DNA from 4 places in the Bradyrhizobium sp. LjRoot220 genome. Region 1 is predicted to be linked to each of the others. Evidence: predicted binding sites of a transcription regulator. Region 1 holds the regulator's gene; each other region holds the start of a gene.
The links. Region 1 encodes PhoB, which activates phosphate uptake and scavenging genes when phosphate is short. Its sites were predicted from a motif close to TGTCATNNANCTGTCAT; they were not measured.
Positions count from the first base shown of each region.

Region 1 (5,160 bases):
CCGCCGGTGCTCAAGGAAGCCGCCTACGGCGTCGGCTGCACCACCTGGGAAGTCGTCCGCAACGTCGTGATTCCCTACACCCGTGTCGGCGTCATCGGCGGCATCATGCTGGCGCTGGGCCGCGCGCTCGGCGAAACCATGGCGGTGACGTTCATCATCGGCAATGCCTTCAAGATCACGGGTTCGGTGTTTTCGCCGGGCACCACGATCTCGGCGGCTATCGCCTCCGAATTCGCCGAAAGCGACGGGCTGCATCAGTCCGGCCTGATCCTGCTCGGCCTCCTGCTGTTCGTGCTGACCTTCTTCGTGCTGGCGTCCGCGCGGCTGATGCTGTCGCGGCTGGAAAAGAAGGCGGGGAACTGAACCATGAATTCGATTTATCGATCCCGCCGCCGCGCCGACGTCATCATCAAGCTCCTGTGCCTCAGCGCCGCGATTTTTGGCGTCACCTGGCTGGGGCTGATCCTGTTCACGCTGTTCTATAACGGCCTCGCGGGTCTGAACCTGCAGGTCTTCACCCAGAATACCCCGCCGCCCGGCTCAACCGATGGCGGCCTGCTCAATGCGATTGTCGGCTCGATCATCATGACCGTGATCGGCGTTGGCATCGGCGCGCCGCTCGGCCTGTTCGCCGGCACCTATCTCGCCGAATATGGCAGGAACGACAAGCTCACCTCGGTGATCCGTTTCATCAACGACATCCTGCTCAGCGCGCCCTCGATCATCATCGGTCTGTTCGTCTATGGCGCCATCGTGGTGCCGATGGGCGGCTTCTCGGCCTTTGCCGGCTGCCTGGCGCTGGCCGTGATCGTGATCCCCGTGGTGGTGCGCACCACCGAGGACATGTTGCTGCTGGTACCCAATCCGCTGCGCGAAGCGGCATCCGCGCTCGGCCTGCCGCGCTCGCTCGTCATCAAGCGGATCGCCTATCGTGCGGCCCGCGCCGGCCTCATCACCGGCGTGCTGCTGGCTACCGCCCGCGTCGCCGGCGAAACCGCGCCGCTGCTGTTCACCGCGCTGTCGAACCAGTTCTTCAGTCTCGACCTGACCAAGACGATGGCGAACCTGCCGGTCACCATCAACAATTTCGTGCAGAGCCCCTACGAATACTGGAAGCAGCTCGCCTGGAGCGGGGCCCTGCTCATCACCCTCACCGTACTTGCCCTGAATATTGGCGCCCGCATCCTCGGCGCCGAGAGGACAGCAAAATGAACGATCTCTCTGTATCCGTCAGTTCCGCGAACGGACCCGTTCCCCAGGTCACGCTGCCCGACGCGCCGCCGAAGGTTACCGCGCGCGGCCTGAATTTCTACTATGGCGAACACCACGCGCTGAAGAACATCAACCTCGCGCTCGGCACCCATCGGGTTACCGCCTTCATCGGGCCGTCCGGCTGCGGCAAGTCCACGCTGCTGCGGATCTTCAACCGGATGTACGATCTTTATCCGGGCCAGAAGGCGACCGGGCAATTGATGCTCGACCAGACCAACGTTCTGGACCCCAAGCTCGATCTCAATCTGCTGCGCGCCCGCGTCGGCATGGTGTTCCAGAAGCCGACGCCGTTTCCGATGACGATCTACGAGAACATCGCGTTCGGCATCCGCCTGTACGAGAAGATCTCGAAATCAGAGATGGACGGCCGCGTCGAAAAGGCGTTGCGTGGCGGGGCGCTGTGGAACGAGGTCAAGGACAAGCTGAATGCCTCGGGCCTCAGCCTGTCCGGCGGCCAGCAGCAGCGGCTCTGCATCGCCCGCACGGTCGCGGTGCGCCCGGAAGTGATCCTGTTCGACGAGCCCTGCTCGGCGCTGGATCCGATCTCGACCGCCAAGGTCGAGGAACTGATCCAGGAGTTGGCGGAGGATTACACCATCGCCATCGTGACCCATAATATGCAGCAGGCGGCGCGCGTCTCCGACAAGACCGCCTTCATGTATCTCGGCGAACTGGTCGAGTTCGACGACACCAACAAGATTTTCACCTCGCCGGGCGATCGACGCACCCAGGACTACATCACCGGCCGGTTCGGTTGAGGAGATAACACATGGTTTCTGAACACACCGCCAAGGCGTTCGACAGCGACTTGCAGGAACTGACCCGCCTCGTCGCCGAGATGGGCGGCCTCGTCGAACGCATGATCACCGAATCCGTCGATGCCTTGATCCGCCGCGACGTCGCGCTCGGCAAGCGCGTCGTCGCTTCCGACGTCGAAATCGACCGCCTGCAGCACGCGATCGAGGAACGCGCGGTGCTGACGATTGCGCGCCGCCAGCCGATGGCGGTCGACCTGCGCGAGATCGTCGGCGCCATGCGGGTGGCCACCGATCTGGAGCGGATCGGCGACCTCGCCAAGAACATGGGCAAGCGGGTCGCGGCGCTGGAGAACGATTTCCAGCCGCTGAAGCTGATCCGCGGCCTCGAACACATGACCGATCTGGTGCAGTCGCAGGTCAAGTCGGTGCTCGACGCCTATGCCTCGCACGATCTGCCGGCGGCGATGGCGGTCTGGAAGGGCGACGAGGAAGTCGACGCCATCTGCACCTCGCTGTTCCGCGAACTGCTGACCTACATGATGGAAGATCCGCGCAACATCTCGTTCTGCATCCATTTGATGTTCTGCGCCAAGAACATCGAACGGATCGGCGACCACTCCACCAATATCGCCGAGACCGTGTTCTACATGATCGAAGGCCAGCAGATGCTCGACAAGCGTCCGAAGGGCGACATGACCAATTTCGCCACCACGGTGCCAGGCAACTAAAGCGGAACTAACAGCGTAACCAGAAACGTTCGCATACGGCAATCGCGTCAAGGTATTTGGATATCAAGAGGCTCATATAGATGAACGCACGCATTCTGGTGGTTGAAGACGAGGAGGCGCTGACCACGCTTCTGCGCTACAACCTCGATGCCGAAGGCTATGAGGTCGAAACCGTCGGCCGCGGCGATGACGCCGACACACGGCTAAAGGAGCGCGTGCCCGACCTGATCGTGCTGGACTGGATGCTGCCGGGCCTGTCCGGCATCGAGCTGTGCCGGCGCTTGCGGGCGCGGCCGGAGACCAAGACGCTGCCGATCATCATGCTGACTGCGCGCGGCGAGGAAAGCGAGCGGGTGCGGGGGTTGGCTACCGGCGCCGACGACTACATCGTCAAACCCTTTTCGGTGCCGGAACTCCTGGCGCGGGTGAAAGGCCTGTTGCGGCGGGCAAGCCCGGAGCGGCTCGCCACCGTGCTGACCTATGGCGACATCGAACTCGATCGCGAAAAGCGCCGCGTCGCGCGCTCGGGCCGCCCGATCGATCTCGGCCCGACCGAATATCGCCTGCTGGAGTTTTTCCTGGAACATCCCGGCCGCGTGTTCAGCCGCGAGCAGCTGCTCGACAGCGTCTGGGGCCGCGACATCTATATCGACGAGCGTACCGTCGACGTCCATATCGGCCGCCTGCGCAAATTGCTCAATCCCGGCCGCGAGCAGGACCCGATCCGCACCGTGCGCGGCGCCGGCTACGCGCTGGACGACCGGTTTGCGAAGGTGGAGTAGGGCACGGCTTAGCCCCGTACCAGAACAATATCGAAATTCAGCACGCGGTGGCCGGATCCTCCTTCCGACGGAACCGGCTTTGCGATCAACAAATCCGGACGCAGCGCGGCGTTGAGCAGCCTGTCGCAGGCATTGAGCGGTTCGTCCGGAAAATACATCTGGGTGATCAGCCGTTCGAACCGGCCGTGAACCTCGAAGTGGATGTGCGGCGGCCGCATCCAGTCCAGGCCTGCCGGATAGGCGCCGGGCTTTACGGTCTTGATCCGGTAGATGCCGTCGTCATCGGAACGAATGCCGATGCAGCCGACAAAGTGTGGGTCGAGTGGCGCCGGATTGGGGTCGTTGGCGTGCACGTATCGGCCAAACGTATTGGCCTGCCAGATTGTGACAGGGACGCCGCGGACAGGCTCGCCATCGAGATTGAGTATCTTCCCGGTGACTTCGATGATCTCGCCCCGCGCCAGCCCGTCGATCCCGTTGACTGAGGTCAGGTCGGCTTGCGGGACCGGCGTATGGCCTGTCGGGAAGTAGGGACCGAGAATCTGGTCCGGTGTCCGGTGTCGGCGCGTGTTGGTTGAGATGGACATGGTGCGCCTCAATCTTCCGGCGCAAAGCCGGAGGCCCTCACGATCGGCCCCCAGCGGTCAAAATCGGATCTGACCAGCTGCGCAAATTGCTGCGGCGTTTCGCCGGCAGGGTCCATTGAAAGCCTGGCCAAGGCGGTTTTGAAGCTGCCGGCACTCACGGCGGCACGGATCGCCGCATTGAGGCGTTTCACCGTTTCGGCCGGCGTATGGGCCGGAACGAAGATGCCGAACCATTCAATCGCTTCCAGCGCCGGATATCCTGCTTCCCGGACCGTCGGCACATCGGGAAGCAGTGGCGATCGCTGTGGCCCGGTTGTCGCCAGCGCTCGAATGGCGCCGGATTGCACGTGTGGAAGCGCGGTCCCGATTGGATAGATCGTTGCGGCAATTCGACCGCCCGTCAGATCCTGGATGCCGCCCGGGCCGCCATAGGGCAGATGCACGAATTCGAAGCCAGCCGCCTTGGCCAGCGTCACGCCGGTGAAATGCAGCATCGAACCAGCCGCAGCCGTGCCATAGGTCGCCTGCTTCGGATTGGCCGCGCACCATTTGGCGAAGTCGGGCATCGTTCTGACGTCGGCCGGCACCATCGGACCCACGGTGATCAGAAACGGAAACGAGCAAACCGTGGAGACCGGAACGAAATCCTTGAACGCGTCGTAGCCAAGCGTCTTGTAGACATGGGGGAATACGGCGACGCTGGAGGCAGGCGTCAGGATCATCGCCGTGCCGTCGGCCGGGCTGTTCTTCAGCGCTCCGAGCGCGAGACGCCCGCCGGCGCCGGGACGATTTTCGACGATGAAGGAAGGGGCGTCATGCTTCATTCCCTCCACGAGCAGTCTGGCGATCACGTCGATCGCGCCCCCGGCGCCGAAGCCCACCAGCATGCGCGAGACGGTCTCAGCGGCCGCCATCCGGATCGCATCGGGGATGATGGCGGCGATACCGCCGGCGCACGCCAGCGATACGAACCTTCGTTTTGTGATCATGTGATCATCCTCATGGGGCTGTCGATCATCATCGAAACCGCCGC
Region 1 is NZ_CAXUPS020000008.1:120,768-125,927, forward strand. It holds gene pstC (phosphate ABC transporter permease subunit PstC) at 1-363, shown strand, start outside; gene pstA (phosphate ABC transporter permease PstA) at 367-1,212, shown strand; gene pstB (phosphate ABC transporter ATP-binding protein PstB) at 1,209-2,030, shown strand; gene phoU (phosphate signaling complex protein PhoU) at 2,042-2,758, shown strand; gene phoB (phosphate regulon transcriptional regulator PhoB) at 2,839-3,540, shown strand; gene ACSQ84_RS28215 (protocatechuate 3,4-dioxygenase) at 3,549-4,127, opposite strand; gene ACSQ84_RS28220 (tripartite tricarboxylate transporter substrate-binding protein) at 4,136-5,116, opposite strand.

Region 2 (5,160 bases), on a different contig from region 1:
GTGCCAGCGCACGCCAGGTGCCGCCGACCGCATAGAAGGTGCGGCCGCGGCCGGCCTTGAGCTGGGCGACGTCGGTGAGTTCGTCGCGGACGATGCGCTCAGCGCGCTTCAGCGACTTGTCCGACAGATCCTGCAGCGCGAGGCTGCCGAGCGGCAGCGTCACGCCGCTGCGGACGCGGTTGCGGTGAACGTCGATCAGTTCGAGCGAACCGCCGCCGAGATCGCCGACGATGCCGTCGGGATCGTGCACGCCGGACACGACGCCGAGCGCCGACAATTTGGCCTCGCGCGGTCCCGACAGGATTTGAATGCGGGCGCCGCAGATGCGTTCGGCCCTGGCGATGAAATCGGGACCGTTGGACGCGTCGCGGCAGGCCGCCGTGGCGATGGCGTAGACCCGGCCGACCTTCTGAATTCGGCACAGCGCGCGAAACCGCCGCAGCGCGGTCAATGCCTTGGCGACGGCGTCAGTCGCCAGCAAGCCGGTGGTCTGGACCTCGCGGCCGAGTCCGCACAGCGCCTTCTCGTTGAAGATCGTGACGAGGCTTCGCGCCATCGTTTCATAGACGACGAGACGAACCGAGTTCGAACCGATATCGATGACGGCGACGCTGGTAGCGCGCTTGCGCGGACGCTTCACCGCCAAAACCCCTTATGACGCAACCCGCTAAGACGACTGCTGACGCTCGGTACGGCGCGTGAGGCGGCGCGGCGAAGATTCCTTGAGAGACTTTCCACGGCCTGACAGACTCGGATTCGTCATGAAGTAGTTGTGCAGATTGAACGGCTCTTCGCCTTTCGCGGCCTTCATACGCGTTGACGACCCATCGGGCAACAATTGCCAGCTTTGCTCGGTATCCTTCAGGTTCGCGACCATGATCTGTTCGAGAACCTGCTGATGAACCGTAGGATTTTGCAGCGGGCAGAGCACTTCGACGCGGCGGTCGAGGTTGCGCGGCATCATGTCGGCGGACGAGATATACACAGCAGCTTTTGCGCTCGGCAGGCCTTGGCCCATACCAAAGCAGTAGATTCGGCCGTGTTCGAGGAAACGGCCGATGATGGACTTGACGCGGATGTTCTCGGAAAGTCCGGGCAGCCCGGGCCGCAGGCAGCAGATGCCGCGTACCACGAGTTCGATCGAGACGCCGGCCTGCGAAGCCTCATACAGCGCGTCGATGATATCGGGGTCGACCAGCGAGTTCATCTTCATCCAGATCGCGCCCGGCTTGCCGTGACGGGCGTAATTGGATTCGCCGTGGATGTGCTCGATGATGCGCTTGCGCAGCGTCAGCGGCGACACCGCCATGCGCTCGATGTCGCTGGGTTCGGCATAGCCGGTGATGTAGTTGAACACCCGCGCCGCATCGCGCCCGATGACCGGGTCCGAGGTGAAGTAGGACAGATCCGTGTAGATGCGCGCGGTGACCGGATGATAATTGCCGGTGCCGGTATGCACGTAGGTGGTGAGGTTGCCGCCCTCGCGGCGCACCACCATCGACAATTTGGCGTGGGTCTTCAATTCGATGAAGCCGTAGACGACCTGCACGCCGGCGCGTTCGAGGTCGCGGGCCCAGCGGATATTGGCTTCCTCATCGAACCGCGCTTTCAGCTCGATCAATGCGGTCACGGATTTGCCAGCTTCGGCGGCCTCCGCCAGCGTGCGCACGATCGGCGAATTGTTCGAGGTGCGGTACAGCGTCTGCTTGATGGCGACCACGTCGGGGTCGCGAGCGGCCTGTTGCAGGAATTGCACCACGACGTCGAAGGATTCGTAGGGGTGATGGACGACCAGGTCCTTTTGCCGGATCGCGGCGAAGATGTCGCCGCCATGGTCGCGCACGCGCTCGGGATGGCGCGGCACATAGGGCGCAAATTCGAGATCGGGCCGGTCGAGCCGGGTCAGCTGAGACAGTTCGTTCATCGCCAGCACGCCGTCGACCAGAAAGATCTCGTCGTCGGCGGTGGAAAGCGCCCGCTGCACAAAGGCGCGAAGCTCCTCCGGCATCTTGGCTTCGATCTCGAGCCGGATCACCGATCCGCGCCGCCGCCGCTTCAGTGCCGTCTCGAACAGGCGCACCAGATCTTCGGCCTCTTCCTCGATTTCCAGCTCGGAGTCTCGGATGATGCGGAACGCGCCTTGGCCCTTGACGGTGTAGCCGGGGAACAGGCGGCCGATGAACAGGCCGGTGGCCTGTTCCAGCGTGATCAGGCGCACCGCGCCGTCCTTGCCCGCGGGCATGCGGATGAAGCGGTCGATCTTGCCGGGCATGCGGATCAGCGCGTTCATCGGCTTGCCGTCGGCAACCCGCGACAAATGCAGCGCGATGGTGAAACCGAGGCTCGGGATGAATGGGAAGGGGTGCGCCGGATCGATCGCGAGCGGCGTCAGCAGCGGGAAGATGTTGTGGAGGAAGTGATCCTCGATCCAGCTCCGCTCGGCCTTGCTGACGTCGTGGCCATCCACCAGCACGATGCCGGTCTCGGACAGAATGGTGCGCAGATCGCTCCAGATCGCCTGCTGGTCGGAGGCGAGTTCCGAGACCGTCTGGTTGATGCGGACGAGCTGCTCGGACGGCGTCAGGCCGTCGGGGCTGCGTTCGGCGATGCCTTCGCGGACCTGCGCCTTGATACCGGCGACACGGACCATGAAGAACTCGTCAAGGTTATTGGCTGAAATCGACAGGAACCGGACCTGCTCCAGCGCGGGATGGCCGGGATTGACGGCCTCTTCGAGCACCCGGCGATTGAAATGCAGCCAGGATAGCTCGCGATTGATGAATCGTTCCGGGCTGGTGGCGATCGCCGGCGGAGCTTCGGCTATCGCTTCTTTTTCTTTTATTTCAATAACTTGGGCCGATTCCATGAAGTTTTAATCCATCTCAGGCGGGAGAGCAGGGCGAGTTTACGCCGATGCCGCTGCGCACCATGTGATACGCCGATGACGTTTCAATGACATTGATGTTCCGGCCGGCGCCGGCGTCAAGGCGGTCGGGGCGCGACAAGGACGCCCGCTCAGGCGTTGCGGAGCAATTCCGACGCCAGCGCCCGGGTCACCGGCCGGCCCAGCCGTAGCGCCTCGGTGTCGAGCAGGTCGACCGCCTGGCGGGCGGCCGCATAGGACCGCTCGATCCGGCTGGCGAGGTAGCTCACCACCGTCTCGTCGATCGTCAGCTGGCGGTCGGCGCAGAATTTGATGATCAGCCCGCGGAACAACAGGTCGTCCGGCGGCAGCAGCGGCACCGTCGGCACCGCACGCAGCCGCGACCGCAGATCGCGCAGCTCGACCTCGAAGGCTGACGGCGCCACGCGCGCCGTCATCAGGATCGAGGCTTCGTCCTCGCGCGCCAGATTCATCAAATGGAACATGGCGCGCTCGTCGAAATCCCCCGGCTTCAGGTCCTCGACCACCAGCGCGCCCGTCACCAGCGACCCGGGCACGGCGGTGGCTGTCAAAGCGTGCGCGGCGATCGAGCGGGCGCCGGCCTGCTCGGCCCAGATCGCGGCGAGGTGGCTCTTGCCGGAACCCTCGGGGCCGACCAGCAGCATGATGCGGTTCGGCCAGTCGGGCCAGCGGTCGATCAGGGCGAGCCCCGCCTCATTGGCGGGCCCTTCCAGAAAATTGTCGCGGGTCAGGCTCTCTGCGTGCGGCAGCGCCAAGGCAAGCTGACGGGGTTGAACGCGAACTGCCACGCAAGTCTCCGGGCCGGGCTACTCGAAGCGCGCTACTTGGCCTCGATCGTACTCATATGCCGCACCCACTCCACGAGATAGAGCGAGACGGAAACCAAAGTAAAGACCGTTACAAAACCCATCAGGATCAGGTCGTACGGCGTCGGCTTGAAGTTGAAGCCGAGCGAAGCCAGCACCAGGGCGGCGAACGCCACCTGCGCCACCGTATTGAGCTTCGACACCATCAACGGCTTCATCGGGATCGGCTTGTCGAACAACCATGACACGATCACGGCCGATACGATCATGATGTCGCGCGACACCACCAGGATCACGATCCACAGCGGCACCGCGCCCCAAATTCCCAGCGACACGTAGATCGACACCAACAGCGCCTTGTCGGCCAAAGGATCGAGCAGGGCGCCGAGCTCGCTGGCCATGTTGAAGCGCTTGGCGAGAAAGCCGTCGACGGCGTCGCTGACGCCGGCAACGACGAAGATCGCGAAAGCGATTTCCATCTGTCGGGAGGCAATCGCCCAGACGATAACAGGCACCAGGATGATGCGACCCAGCGTGATGATATTCGGAATACTCAACTCGGTCGCTTCCCGGCTACCGGCCTCTATTTACGTAACAGAATCGGCCCTTTGCGGGGCAGGGCGGTTGTTATCTACATAGTATATCGACCCCGCGCTTGCGAGCCATTGCAGGATCGGGGAAATCCTCGTAACCAGCCCTCATCTGACGGGAATTGGGCATGATCGACCGCAAAAACGGGCTCACTTACGCCGATTCGGGCGTCGATATCGATGCGGGCAACCGCCTGGTCGATCTCATCAAGCCGATGGTGCGCGCCACCGCCCGCGCCGGCGCCGACGCCGAAATCGGCGGCTTTGGCGGGCTGTTCGACCTCAAGGCGGCCGGCTTCAAGGATCCGGTGCTGGTGGCCGCGACCGATGGCGTCGGCACCAAGGTCAAGATCGCGATCGAAACCGGCCTGCATGGCGGAATCGGCGTCGACCTGGTGGCGATGTCGGTCAATGACCTCGTGGTTCAGGGCGCCGAGCCGCTGTTCTTCCTCGACTATTTTGCTTGCGGCAAGCTCGATCCGGAAGCCGCGGCCGCAATCGTGGCCGGCGTAGCCGAGGGTTGCCGGGAGTCCGGCTGCGCCCTGATCGGCGGCGAGACCGCGGAAATGCCCGGCCTCTACAAGGACGGCGATTACGACCTCGCCGGCTTTGCGGTCGGAGCGGCCGAGCGCGGCACGCTGCTGCCGAGTTCGGATATCGCCGTCGGCGACGCCGTCATTGGCCTGGCGTCCTCAGGCGTGCATTCCAACGGCTTCTCGCTGGTCCGGAAAATTGTCGAGCAATCCGGCCTCAGCTTTGACGCGCCGGCGCCGTTCTCGCCGGTCATGACGCTCGGCGGCGCGCTGCTGACGCCGACGCGGCTCTATGTGAAATCCTGCCTGCGTGCGATCCGCGAAAC
Region 2 is NZ_CAXUPS020000001.1:1,399,241-1,404,400, forward strand. It holds gene ppx (exopolyphosphatase) at 1-640, opposite strand, end outside; gene ACSQ84_RS06045 (RNA degradosome polyphosphate kinase) at 668-2,866, opposite strand; gene ACSQ84_RS06050 (chromosomal replication initiator DnaA) at 3,016-3,693, opposite strand; gene ACSQ84_RS06055 (CDP-alcohol phosphatidyltransferase family protein) at 3,726-4,268, opposite strand; gene purM (phosphoribosylformylglycinamidine cyclo-ligase) at 4,430-5,160, shown strand, end outside.
Region 2: the regulator PhoB is predicted to act here: its motif matches at 2,942-2,958, upstream of ACSQ84_RS06045 (RNA degradosome polyphosphate kinase).

Region 3 (5,160 bases), on a different contig from region 1:
GTTCCACCACTTGCAGAATACGGCCCAGACGATGGTCTCGGCCAACCGCGAGATCGCTGATGCATCGCAGGCGGTGCAATCGACCACGTCGGCCGCCGTCGGTGAGATCGTTCAGTCGCGCAGCGCGGTGGATGCGGCCGTCAAGCACATCGCCGAACTCGTCGAAGCCGTCGGCCGCATCGAGGCCCGGCTCAGCGCCGTCGGCTCGGCGCTGTCGCAGGTGGCAAAGGTTTCCGGCTCGATCGAGGCGATTGCAAAGCAGACCAACCTTTTGGCGCTCAATGCCACGATCGAGGCGGCGCGCGCCGGAACCGCCGGCCGCGGCTTTGCCGTGGTCGCGAACGAAGTGAAGAGCCTCGCGGAGGGGACGCGCCAGGCCACGCAGCAGATTTCCGATACCATGCGCGATCTCGACGGCCAGATCGGCAGCCTGATCGGCGAGAGCAGCGACGCCTCGCTCCGCGCCAAAAACGCCGGTGAAGGCGCACAGCAGATCAGCGGCATCATCGCGCGCGTGCACCAGGGCATCGCATCCGTCGGCCACGAGATCGATGGCGTCGCCAGGGCCGCAACATCCAATCTCGGCCATTGCGACCGCGTGATCGAGGAACTCGGCCAGCTCGCCCAAGGCGTCGATTTGTCTTCCAGCGAGCTGAAGCAGGCCGACGGACGGGTGGCGAAGCTGCTCGAAATCTCCGAGGGGCTGATCGCGCTGATTGCCGACAGCGGCGTGGAGACTTCGGACGCACCGCTGATCCGCATCGTGATCGATACCGCCCGGCAAATCTCGGAGGCCTTCGATGCCGCGGTCGCGCGCGGCGAAATCAGCATCGACCAACTGATGGACGAGAAATACCGCGAAATCGCCGGCACCGATCCGAAGCAATTTATGACCGACTATGTCGCCTTCACCGACCGCGTCCTGCCTGAGATCCAGGACCCCGTTCAGAAATGCGATCCGCGCATCGTGTTCTGCGTCGCCTGGGCCAAGGGCGGATACCTTCCGACTCACAATCCGAACTATTGTCATCCGCAGGGCCCCGATCCCGTCTGGAACAACGCCAATTGCCGCAACCGCCGCCTGTTCAGCGACCGCGCGGTGAAGAAGGTGGCGGCGAACTCAAAACCGTTCCTGCTGCAGACCTACCGCCGCGACATGGGCGGCGGCAATTTCGTGCTGATGAAAGACCTCTCCTCGCCCATCCACGTGCACGGCCGCCACTGGGGCGCCTTCCGCATGGGTTTTCGGCAGAGCTAGAGGGCGCCGACACAAAATCGCGAAAACAACCCCATGCAAAGATAGGACGCGGCACGGGCTCGCGGCCCGTAAGTCGCCACGCCGCAACTTCCGCCTTCAAATTGGTCGAGCGCTGGGTCGTACTTGCGTAATGGCGACGCCGGAGATCGCGAGCAGCCCGCCGACAATCAACTTCGGGGTCATGCGCTCGCCGAGGAACAACACGCTCGAAATCAGGGCGAACACCGGAAGCAGCAGACCGAAAGGCGCGACGCGGCCCATCGAGCATCGGGCAATCAGCCAGAACCAAAGTCCGAACCCGACAATTCCGCCGATGAAGATGGTGTAGGCGAGCGCCAGCCAGCCACGTTCGTCCGCCGTGACAAGGCTTGCCAGTTGTCCGTGTTCAAGGAGCAGCGACATCAGCATGACCTGCGGCACCGTGAGCAGCGACGACCACCCCATCAACATCAAGGGATCGAAAGGGCCGTGGCGTTTCGTCAGGACGTTGGACACCGCGAAAGCGAAGGCTGCCCCGACCACCAGCAGCAGCGGAAGCGTGTTCGCCGACAGGCCGGGCTCGGCCGCCAGCACGACCACGCCGATGAATGCGAGCAGCACGCCGGCGGACGTGGTGAGAGACGGTCTCTCCGCGAGCAGCGGCCAGGCCAACAGGATGGTGAAGGGCGTCGCGAGTTGATATGCGACGGCCGACATGCTTCCCGAGCCGAGCCCAAGGCCAACATAGAACAGCCCGAAGTTCAGCCCGCCAAGGAAAATCGAGATCGCTGCGACAGGGCCTAGCTGTTGACGCGTGGGCCTTTTCACGAACGGAACCAGCAGCAACGCGATGGCCAGGAAGCGCAGTGCGAGAAAGAAGAGCGGCGGAAACTCCGTTACGCCCACTTTGATGGCCACGAATTGATAACCCCAGAGCAAGGGAACCGCCACCGCGCAGACGATCTGGATGGCAGACATGGCATTCTTCCTTTCAAGACCGATCGGTTCAGATATCAGTGCGCCGGCAAAACGAGGCGTCCATGGGTTGGCTACCTGATGAAGCGGTCGAGCAGAGCGTCAGCGGTGGCTTGCGAGGAGATCCGTGGCGGCGCCGTTTTACCGACCACGCGCAGCCCCTCGACGAAACAGACGAGAATTCGAGCCGCACTTGAAGGCTCGACGCCATTGGCCAACTTGCCGGCCGTCTTCGCGCACGAAAGCGCATGGGCCACCCTGGCCTCCATGGCTTTGAAAAAGCCTGCGACGCGGCGACCCACTTCGGCATCCTCGCCGGCCAGTTCCATGGCCGTGGCCACCAGCAGGCATCCGCGCCGGCCCTTGGCGCCGGTGGTGCGGTCAACGTAGCCGGCAAGGTAAGCCCGCAGGCCATCGATCGGCTCTCTGCGGGGGTCAAGTTCGACATCCATCCGCGCCAGGGCATCGGCAATGTAGCGATCGACCGCCCGCAGGAAGAGCGAGTGCTTGTCGCCGAAAGCGGCGTAAAGACTGCCACGCGACAACTTCGTCGCGCGAAGAAGGTCCGGCAGCGCCGTGGCGTGATAGCCGCGCGACCAGAACACCTCCATAGCGCGTTCGACGGCGGCTTCCACGTCGAAACCTCGGGGGCGGCCACGGGGCAATGGCACTGGGGTTTGGCGGCGCATGGCTAATATATAGACCAATTGGTCTATATATCGCAAGTGGCCGCTTCGGAACGCTTGCTACCTGGTAGCCACCATCCTGACGCCGCCCATCTTGCGCTCCTGGATGAGGTCAACAAACCGGATGTAGGACTTGTGGAATGCATCGTGCCCCATGGGGGTGCCGGCCTGTCGGGCTTCCTCACGCAGCCGTTGGTACATTGCCAGTCGTTCCTTCAGAATCGGTCCCCATTCCTCCGTCAAATCCGTTGTCGAAATCACTCCAAAGCCAACGCTTCCGACCAGGCTGAGGTATTCGGGGATCGACCGAAGGGGCTGAATAGCCATTCCTTCCCACATCAATTGCGCATCGGCAGCGCTAAGCGGCTGATTGACTATCCAATCCGTGAATGCCAATCGGCCGCCTGTCCGCAGAATACGAAAAGCTTCGGCAACTGCTCTCTTCACATCAGGAACGTGACAAAATGCTTCCTGGCTGACGACAGCGTCGATGCTCGCGTCAGGAAGCGGAACGTCCATCACGTTGCCCTCGACAATCCGTGCAGAACCGTCAAGGCCAACGCGTCTGGTTAACTCCTGCGCGCCCGAGACGCGCGCTGGCGTCAATTCGATACCAGTGACGTCGGCCCCATATTTGTGAGCCAGATAACGCACCGAGCCGCCAAGCCCCGCACAGAAATCGGCTACCCGCGATCCATGGCTGACCTGCGCGCCTCGCGCCAATTCATCCGTAGCGGCAAGGCCACCATAATGATCCTGGTCATGGGGAAACAGCTCGTCAGGACGCAAGCCGTCGAGATGGCCACGGCTTGCGCGCAGTTTCGCAAGGATGATTTCGCAGGAGATGGGATGACGATTATAGAAATAGAGGGTCTGTGAAGTTGCATCGCTCATGAAACTTGCCTCCATTGGCTCGGGACCAGGCCAATCTTCGCAACCAGATTAGGCCATTACGACAGCAAATGGCGACGAGCAAAATAGCTCAAATTGCGTTGCGAAAATTCTGAACGGCGCATTCTTCATGCTTCACGTCCGGCGTGCGTGTCACACCCCTGACATGCGCATTTGAAACTAACAGGTGATCCCTGCGTTTCCTTGGGCGGAGTACCTCGATGACCGAAAAACCACTCAATGGCTCGATCCATGATCGCATCCAGGCGGAAATGCTCGACAGTTTCGACGAGGAACTGGAACTCGAGATCGACGACGACCGCCTCGATGCGTTGACCAACGAATTTGCCGGGCATAGCGCCGAGGAAACCGTCGACCGCCGGCTCTATTTCAAGGAGCTGTTCCGCCTGCAGGGCGAACTGGTGAAACTGCAAAGCTGGGTGCAGCACCAGAAGCTGAAGGTGGTCGTGATCTTCGAGGGACGCGATTCCGCCGGCAAGGGCGGCGTCATCAAGCGCATCACGCAGCGGCTGAATCCGCGGGTCTGCCGGGTCGCCGCGCTGCCGGCGCCGAACGAGCGCGAACGCACGCAGTGGTATTTCCAGCGTTATGTGTCGCATCTGCCGGCCGGAGGCGAGATCGTGCTGTTCGACCGCAGCTGGTACAACCGCGCCGGCGTCGAGCGCGTGATGGGATTTTGCAGCGAAGCCGAGGTCGAGGAATTCTTCCGCTCGGTGCCGGAATTCGAACGCATGCTGGTGCGTTCCGGCATCATCCTGATCAAATACTGGTTCTCGATCACCGACGAGGAGCAGCATTTGCGTTTCACGATGCGGATCCACGATCCGCTGAAGCAGTGGAAGCTGAGCCCGATGGACGTGGAGGCGCGCAGCCGCTGGGAGCAATACACCAAGGCCAAGGAAGCAATGCTGGAGCGCACCCATATTCCGGAAGCGCCGTGGCATGTGGTCGAGGCCGTCGACAAGAAGAGGGCGCGGCTGAACTGCATCGCGCATCTGCTTGATCAGATTCCCTACAAGGAGGTCCCGCAGGCCCCGGTCATCCTGCCGCCTCGGGTGCGCAATCCGGATTACCAGCGCGGCCCGGTCCCGCCGGAGATGTACGTGCCGGAGCGCTACTGAGCGAAGGGCCGGCACTGAGTGTATGTAACTGCGGTGGCGGGCTCGAACGAAACCGAACGGCGTCTCAGCGCAGGCTTGCGGGCAATTCGAAGCCCTTGTATTCGCGCTGCAGCAGCGCTTTCAGCGCCGGCGTTTCCGGCCTGGCGTCAGGCGCGGGCATCGGATTGCTGTCCGCCTTGACGAAGTCCGGCGGCGTCCCAGGCAATTTATAGAGATTGAAGCCGTTCCG
Region 3 is NZ_CAXUPS020000007.1:29,608-34,767, reverse strand. It holds gene ACSQ84_RS25800 (methyl-accepting chemotaxis protein) at 1-1,258, shown strand, start outside; gene ACSQ84_RS25795 (DMT family transporter) at 1,355-2,215, opposite strand; gene ACSQ84_RS25790 (TetR/AcrR family transcriptional regulator) at 2,287-2,901, opposite strand; gene ACSQ84_RS25785 (class I SAM-dependent methyltransferase) at 2,959-3,792, opposite strand; gene ppk2 (polyphosphate kinase 2) at 4,011-4,931, shown strand; gene ACSQ84_RS25775 (hypothetical protein) at 4,996-5,160, opposite strand, start outside.
Region 3: the regulator PhoB is predicted to act here: its motif matches at 3,941-3,957, upstream of ppk2 (polyphosphate kinase 2).

Region 4 (5,160 bases), on a different contig from region 1:
TGCTTTCGGCATCAACGTTCCCCGGATGATCACGCTGACCTACGGGCTCGGCGTGGGTCTCGCTGCGCTGGCCGGCGTGCTGTCGGCTCCGATCAACCAGGTCCGGCCGCTGATGGGCGCCGACCTGATCATCGTCGTGTTCGCGGTGGTGGTGATCGGCGGTATGGGATCCATCATGGGATCGATCATCACCGGCTTTTCGCTCGGTGTGATCGAAGGCCTGACCAAATACTTCTATCCCGAAGCTTCAAACACCGTGGTATTCGTCCTGATGGTGCTGGTGTTGCTGGTGAAGCCAACGGGTCTGACCGGACGGGCGGCCTGATATGAGCGCATTGACTGACGATACACTGCCGGTATCACCGCGCGCCGTGCGCGACGAGATGATCGTATTCGCCCTGATGGCAGCGCTGCTGGCGATCGTGCCGCTGACCGGGATCTATCCGTTCTTCGTGATGCAGGCGCTGTGCTTTGCGCTGCTGGCCTGCGCGTTCAATCTCTTGATCGGCTATGGCGGGCTTTTGTCGTTCGGCCACGCGATGTTTCTTGGTACAGCCGGTTACTTCACCGCGCATGCGCTGAAGGTCTGGGGGCTGTCGCCGGAGCTTGGAATTGTGGTCGGCACTGCAGGCGCGGCCGGGCTTGGCGTCATTACCGGCGTCGTCGCGATTCGCCGCCAGGGCATCTACTTCTCGATGATCACGCTGGCGCTGTCGCAGTTGCTCTATTTCATCTATCTGCAGACGCCGTTCACCCATGGTGAAGACGGTATCCAGGGCATCCCGCAGGGCCATCTGTTCGGCCTCTTCAATCTCGCCAAGCCGACGGTGCTCTACTACGTCATCCTCGTCGGCTTCCTCGGCGGCTTCCTCCTGATCTATCGCACCATCAACTCGCCGTTCGGTGAGGTCCTGAAAGCGATCCGCGAGAACGAGCCGCGCGCGATCTCGCTCGGCTACAAGACCGATCAGTACAAGCTGATGGCCTATATCCTGTCGGGAACGATCGCCGGTTTTGCCGGCTCGCTGAAAGTGTTCGTGGCGCAGAACGCCTCGCTCACCGACGTGCACTGGACGATGTCGGGTGAAATCGTGCTGATGACGCTGGTCGGCGGTCTCGGCACTATCTTCGGCCCGGTAGTCGGCGCCTTCGTGATCATCGCCATGCAGCAATACCTGGCCGGCTTCGGTCAGTGGGTCACGGTGATTCAGGGCGTCATCTTCGTCGCCTGCGTGCTGACGTTCCGTCGCGGCGTGGTGGGCGAGATCGCGCATTATTTCCGCCGTTCGCTGTAAGCGGGGCGTTTTCCGGCCGATTTTCAGCCCCACAAAGCGGTGGATGACCGCTTTTCCGGGGTCCGTCGTCGCGCGCTTCCGGTGTGAATGGTCTATGACAGTTTTGTGACAGGCCGGGGACCCGGCCGTTCCGAAACGATGGATAGACCGATGCTGCGCTGGTTTCGCTATTTCCTGCCCAAGGAAGAGCGGTTTTTCGAACTGTTTGCCCGCCATTCCCAGACCGTCGCGCAGGGCGCGCTGGCGCTGCAGGACATGCTGCGCGGCGGCGACGAGACGCCGGTGTTCTGCCAGCGCGTCAATCAGTTCGAAAACGACGCCGACAACATCACCCGCGAGGTGCTGACCGCGGTCCGCCGCACCTTCATCACCCCGTTCGACCGCGGCGACATCAAGAACCTGATCACCTCGATGGACGATGCCATCGACCAGATGCAGCAGACCGCCAAGGCCGTCATTCTGTTCGAGGTCCGCACCTTCGAGCCGCCGATGCGCGAAATCGGAACGCTGATCGTCGAGTGCGCCAATCTCGTCGGCCGTGCTTTGCCGTTGATGCAATCGATCGGCCAGAACGTCGCGATGCTGACCGCGATCACCGAGGAGATCGGCAAGCTGGAGGGCCGTATCGACGATCTCCACGATATCGGGCTGAAGGAACTGTTTCTCAAGCATCGCGACGCCAACACCATGGATTTCATCGTGGGCGCCGAGATCTACAAGCATCTTGAAAAGGTTTCAGACCGCTTCGACGACGTCGCCAATGAGATCAACTCGATCGTGATCGAACAAGTATAGGCAGGGCCAACACGTGGATGCTGCGCTTGGCCTGCCCATTCTGTTCGCATTGATTGCGGTCGCGCTGCTGTTCGACTTCCTCAACGGATTGCACGACGCCGCCAATTCGATCGCCACGATCGTATCGACCCGCGTGCTGCGCCCGCAATATGCGGTGTTGTGGGCCGCGTTCTTCAACTTCATCGCCTTTCTCTTTTTCGGCCTTCACGTCGCCAACACCATCGGAACCGGCATCATCGAGCCCAGCATTGTCGATGCGACGGTGATCTTTGCCGCGCTGGTCGGCGCCATCGTCTGGAACCTGATCACCTGGGGGCTCGGCATTCCCTCGTCCAGTTCGCATGCGCTGATCGGCGGCCTGCTCGGCGGCGGGATCGCCAAGGCAGGCCTGTCCGCGGCGGTCTGGAGCGGGCTCTCCAAGACGCTGCTGGCGATCGTGCTGTCGCCGCTGGTCGGATTCCTGCTGGCACTGGTGCTGGTCGCGATCGTGTCCTGGCTCTCGGTGCGCTCGACGCCGTTCGCGGTCGACCGTGCTTTTCGCATCCTGCAATTCGTCTCGGCTTCGCTGTATTCGCTCGGCCATGGCGGCAACGACGCGCAGAAGACCATGGGCATCATCGCGGTGCTGCTCTATTCGCAGGGGCATCTTGGCACCACCTTCTCGATCCCGTTCTGGGTGGTGCTCGCGTGCCAGGCGGCCATGGGTCTCGGCACGCTGATGGGCGGCTGGCGCATTGTTCGCACCATGGGATTGCGGATCACCAAGCTGACGCCGATGCAGGGTTTTTGCGCGGAAACCGGCGGCGCCGCGACCCTGTTCATGGCGACCTGGCTCGGGGTTCCCGTTTCCACCACCCATACCATCACCGGCTCCATTGTCGGCGTCGGCGCCGCGCGGCGGGTCTCGGCGGTGCGCTGGAACGTGGCAAGTTCGATCGTCTATGCCTGGGTCATCACCATCCCGGCCTCGGGAATCGTGGCGGCGGCCACCTATTGGGCGGTGGTGCTGCTGCGCTGATCAGGTGACCAGCTTGAGCCCGACGATACCGGCAACGATCAGCCCAATGCTGGCGAGGCGGGCGGCGGTGGCGGGTTCGCCGAACAGCGCGATGCCAAGGATGGCCGTGCCGACGGCCCCGATGCCGGTCCAGACCGCATACGCCGTTCCAATCGGCAGGGTCTTCAGTGCCAGCCCGAGCAGGAGGATGCTCCCGGCCATCGCCGCCAAGGTCAGCGCCGACGGCACCAGCCGGGTAAAACCTTCGGTGTATTTGAGGCCGATGGCCCAGCCGATTTCCAGGAGACCGGCGGTGAACAACACAGCCCAAGCCATGACAAACCCTCCAGATAAGGCAGGGTCGTCCCCGCGCATGGTGTTGATCGGAAGGCCGTCCTTCCGGGCTCGATATGGGGCTTGCATCCGGCTTCGGCAATTGCCAATTCGCCCTTGATTGCGCCCGTTTTCCCTGCCAAACGCTCGATTCATGTCCGACATTGCCGTTCCAGCCGAATCGCCGTCCCGGTCGCCGCTTTCAGATGAAGTGGCGCGGCGGCGGACCTTTGCCATCATTTCCCACCCGGACGCCGGCAAGACCACGCTGACCGAAAAGCTGCTGCTGTTCGGTGGCGCCATCAACCTTGCCGGCCAGGTCAAGGCCAAGGGCGAACGCCGCAACACCCGTTCCGACTGGATGAAGATCGAGCGCGAACGCGGCATCTCGGTCGTGACCTCGGTGATGACCTTCGAATTCGATGGACTCGTGTTCAACTTGCTGGATACGCCGGGCCACGAGGACTTTTCGGAAGACACTTATCGTACGCTGACGGCGGTCGATTCCGCGGTCATGGTGATCGACGCCGCCAAGGGCATCGAGGCGCGGACGCGAAAGCTGTTCGAAGTCTGTCGCCTGCGCGATATTCCGATCATCACCTTCATCAACAAGATGGACCGCGAGAGCCGCGACACCTTCGAATTGCTCGATGAAATCGAGAAGACGCTGGCGCTCGACACCACGCCGATGACCTGGCCGGTCGGCCGCGGCCGCGATTTCCTCGGCACCTACGATATCGCTACCGGCGGCGTGCGCCTGCTGGAGGGCGGCGGCGCCAAGACCGGCGCGGCGCAGCAGATCGACATCGCTGATCTCGCCGGCCGCAGCGCCAATCTCGACGTTGCCGAGGTCAAGGACGAGCTCGCGCTGGTCTCGGAGGCCTGCAAGCCGTTTGAGCTGGAGGCGTTCCGCGAGGGCCATCTGACGCCGGTCTATTTCGGCAGCGCGCTGCGCAATTTCGGCGTCGGCGATCTCCTCGAAGGCCTCGGGCGCTTCGCGCCGGAGCCGCGCGCGCAGGAAAGCAATTTGCGCAAGGTCGAGGCATCAGAGCCGCGCATGAGCGCCTTCGTGTTCAAGATCCAGGCCAACATGGATCCGAACCACCGCGACCGCATCGCGTTCGCGCGGCTGTGCTCCGGTAAGCTCAGCCGCGGCATGAAGGCGAAACTGGTGCGCACCGGCAAGAACATGTCGCTGTCCTCGCCGCAGTTCTTCTTTGCCCAGGACCGCTCGGTGGCGGACGAAGCCTTTGCCGGCGACGTCGTCGGCATTCCCAATCACGGCACCTTGCGGATCGGCGACACACTGACCGAGGGCGAGGACCTCACTTTCGTCGGCGTGCCGAGCTTTGCGCCGGAAATCGTCCGCCGCGTCCGGCTGACCGATGCGATGAAGGCCAAGAAGCTGAAGGAAGCCTTGCAGCAGATGTCGGAGGAGGGCGTCGTGCAGGTGTTCCGCCCGCGCGACGGCGCGCCGGCGCTGGTCGGCGTGGTCGGTCCGCTGCAGCTCGACGTGCTCAAAGCGCGGCTCGATGCCGAATATTCGTTGCCGGTCGAATTCGAAGTCTCGGAATTCCAGCTGGCGCGCTGGATCTCTTCCGACGACCGCAAGAAGCTCGACGCGTTCATCTCGGCCAACGGTTCCGGCGTCGCCGACGACGTCGATGGCGATCCGGTGTTCCTCGCCAAGAACGAGTTCTATTTGGGCTATACCAAAGAACGCGCCGAGGGCGTCGTGTT
Region 4 is NZ_CAXUPS020000001.1:1,305,545-1,310,704, forward strand. It holds gene ACSQ84_RS05605 (branched-chain amino acid ABC transporter permease) at 1-325, shown strand, start outside; gene ACSQ84_RS05610 (branched-chain amino acid ABC transporter permease) at 327-1,295, shown strand; gene ACSQ84_RS05615 (DUF47 domain-containing protein) at 1,446-2,090, shown strand; gene ACSQ84_RS05620 (anion permease) at 2,104-3,108, shown strand; gene sugE (quaternary ammonium compound efflux SMR transporter SugE) at 3,109-3,423, opposite strand; gene ACSQ84_RS05630 (peptide chain release factor 3) at 3,575-5,160, shown strand, end outside.
Region 4: the regulator PhoB is predicted to act here: its motif matches at 1,390-1,406, upstream of ACSQ84_RS05615 (DUF47 domain-containing protein).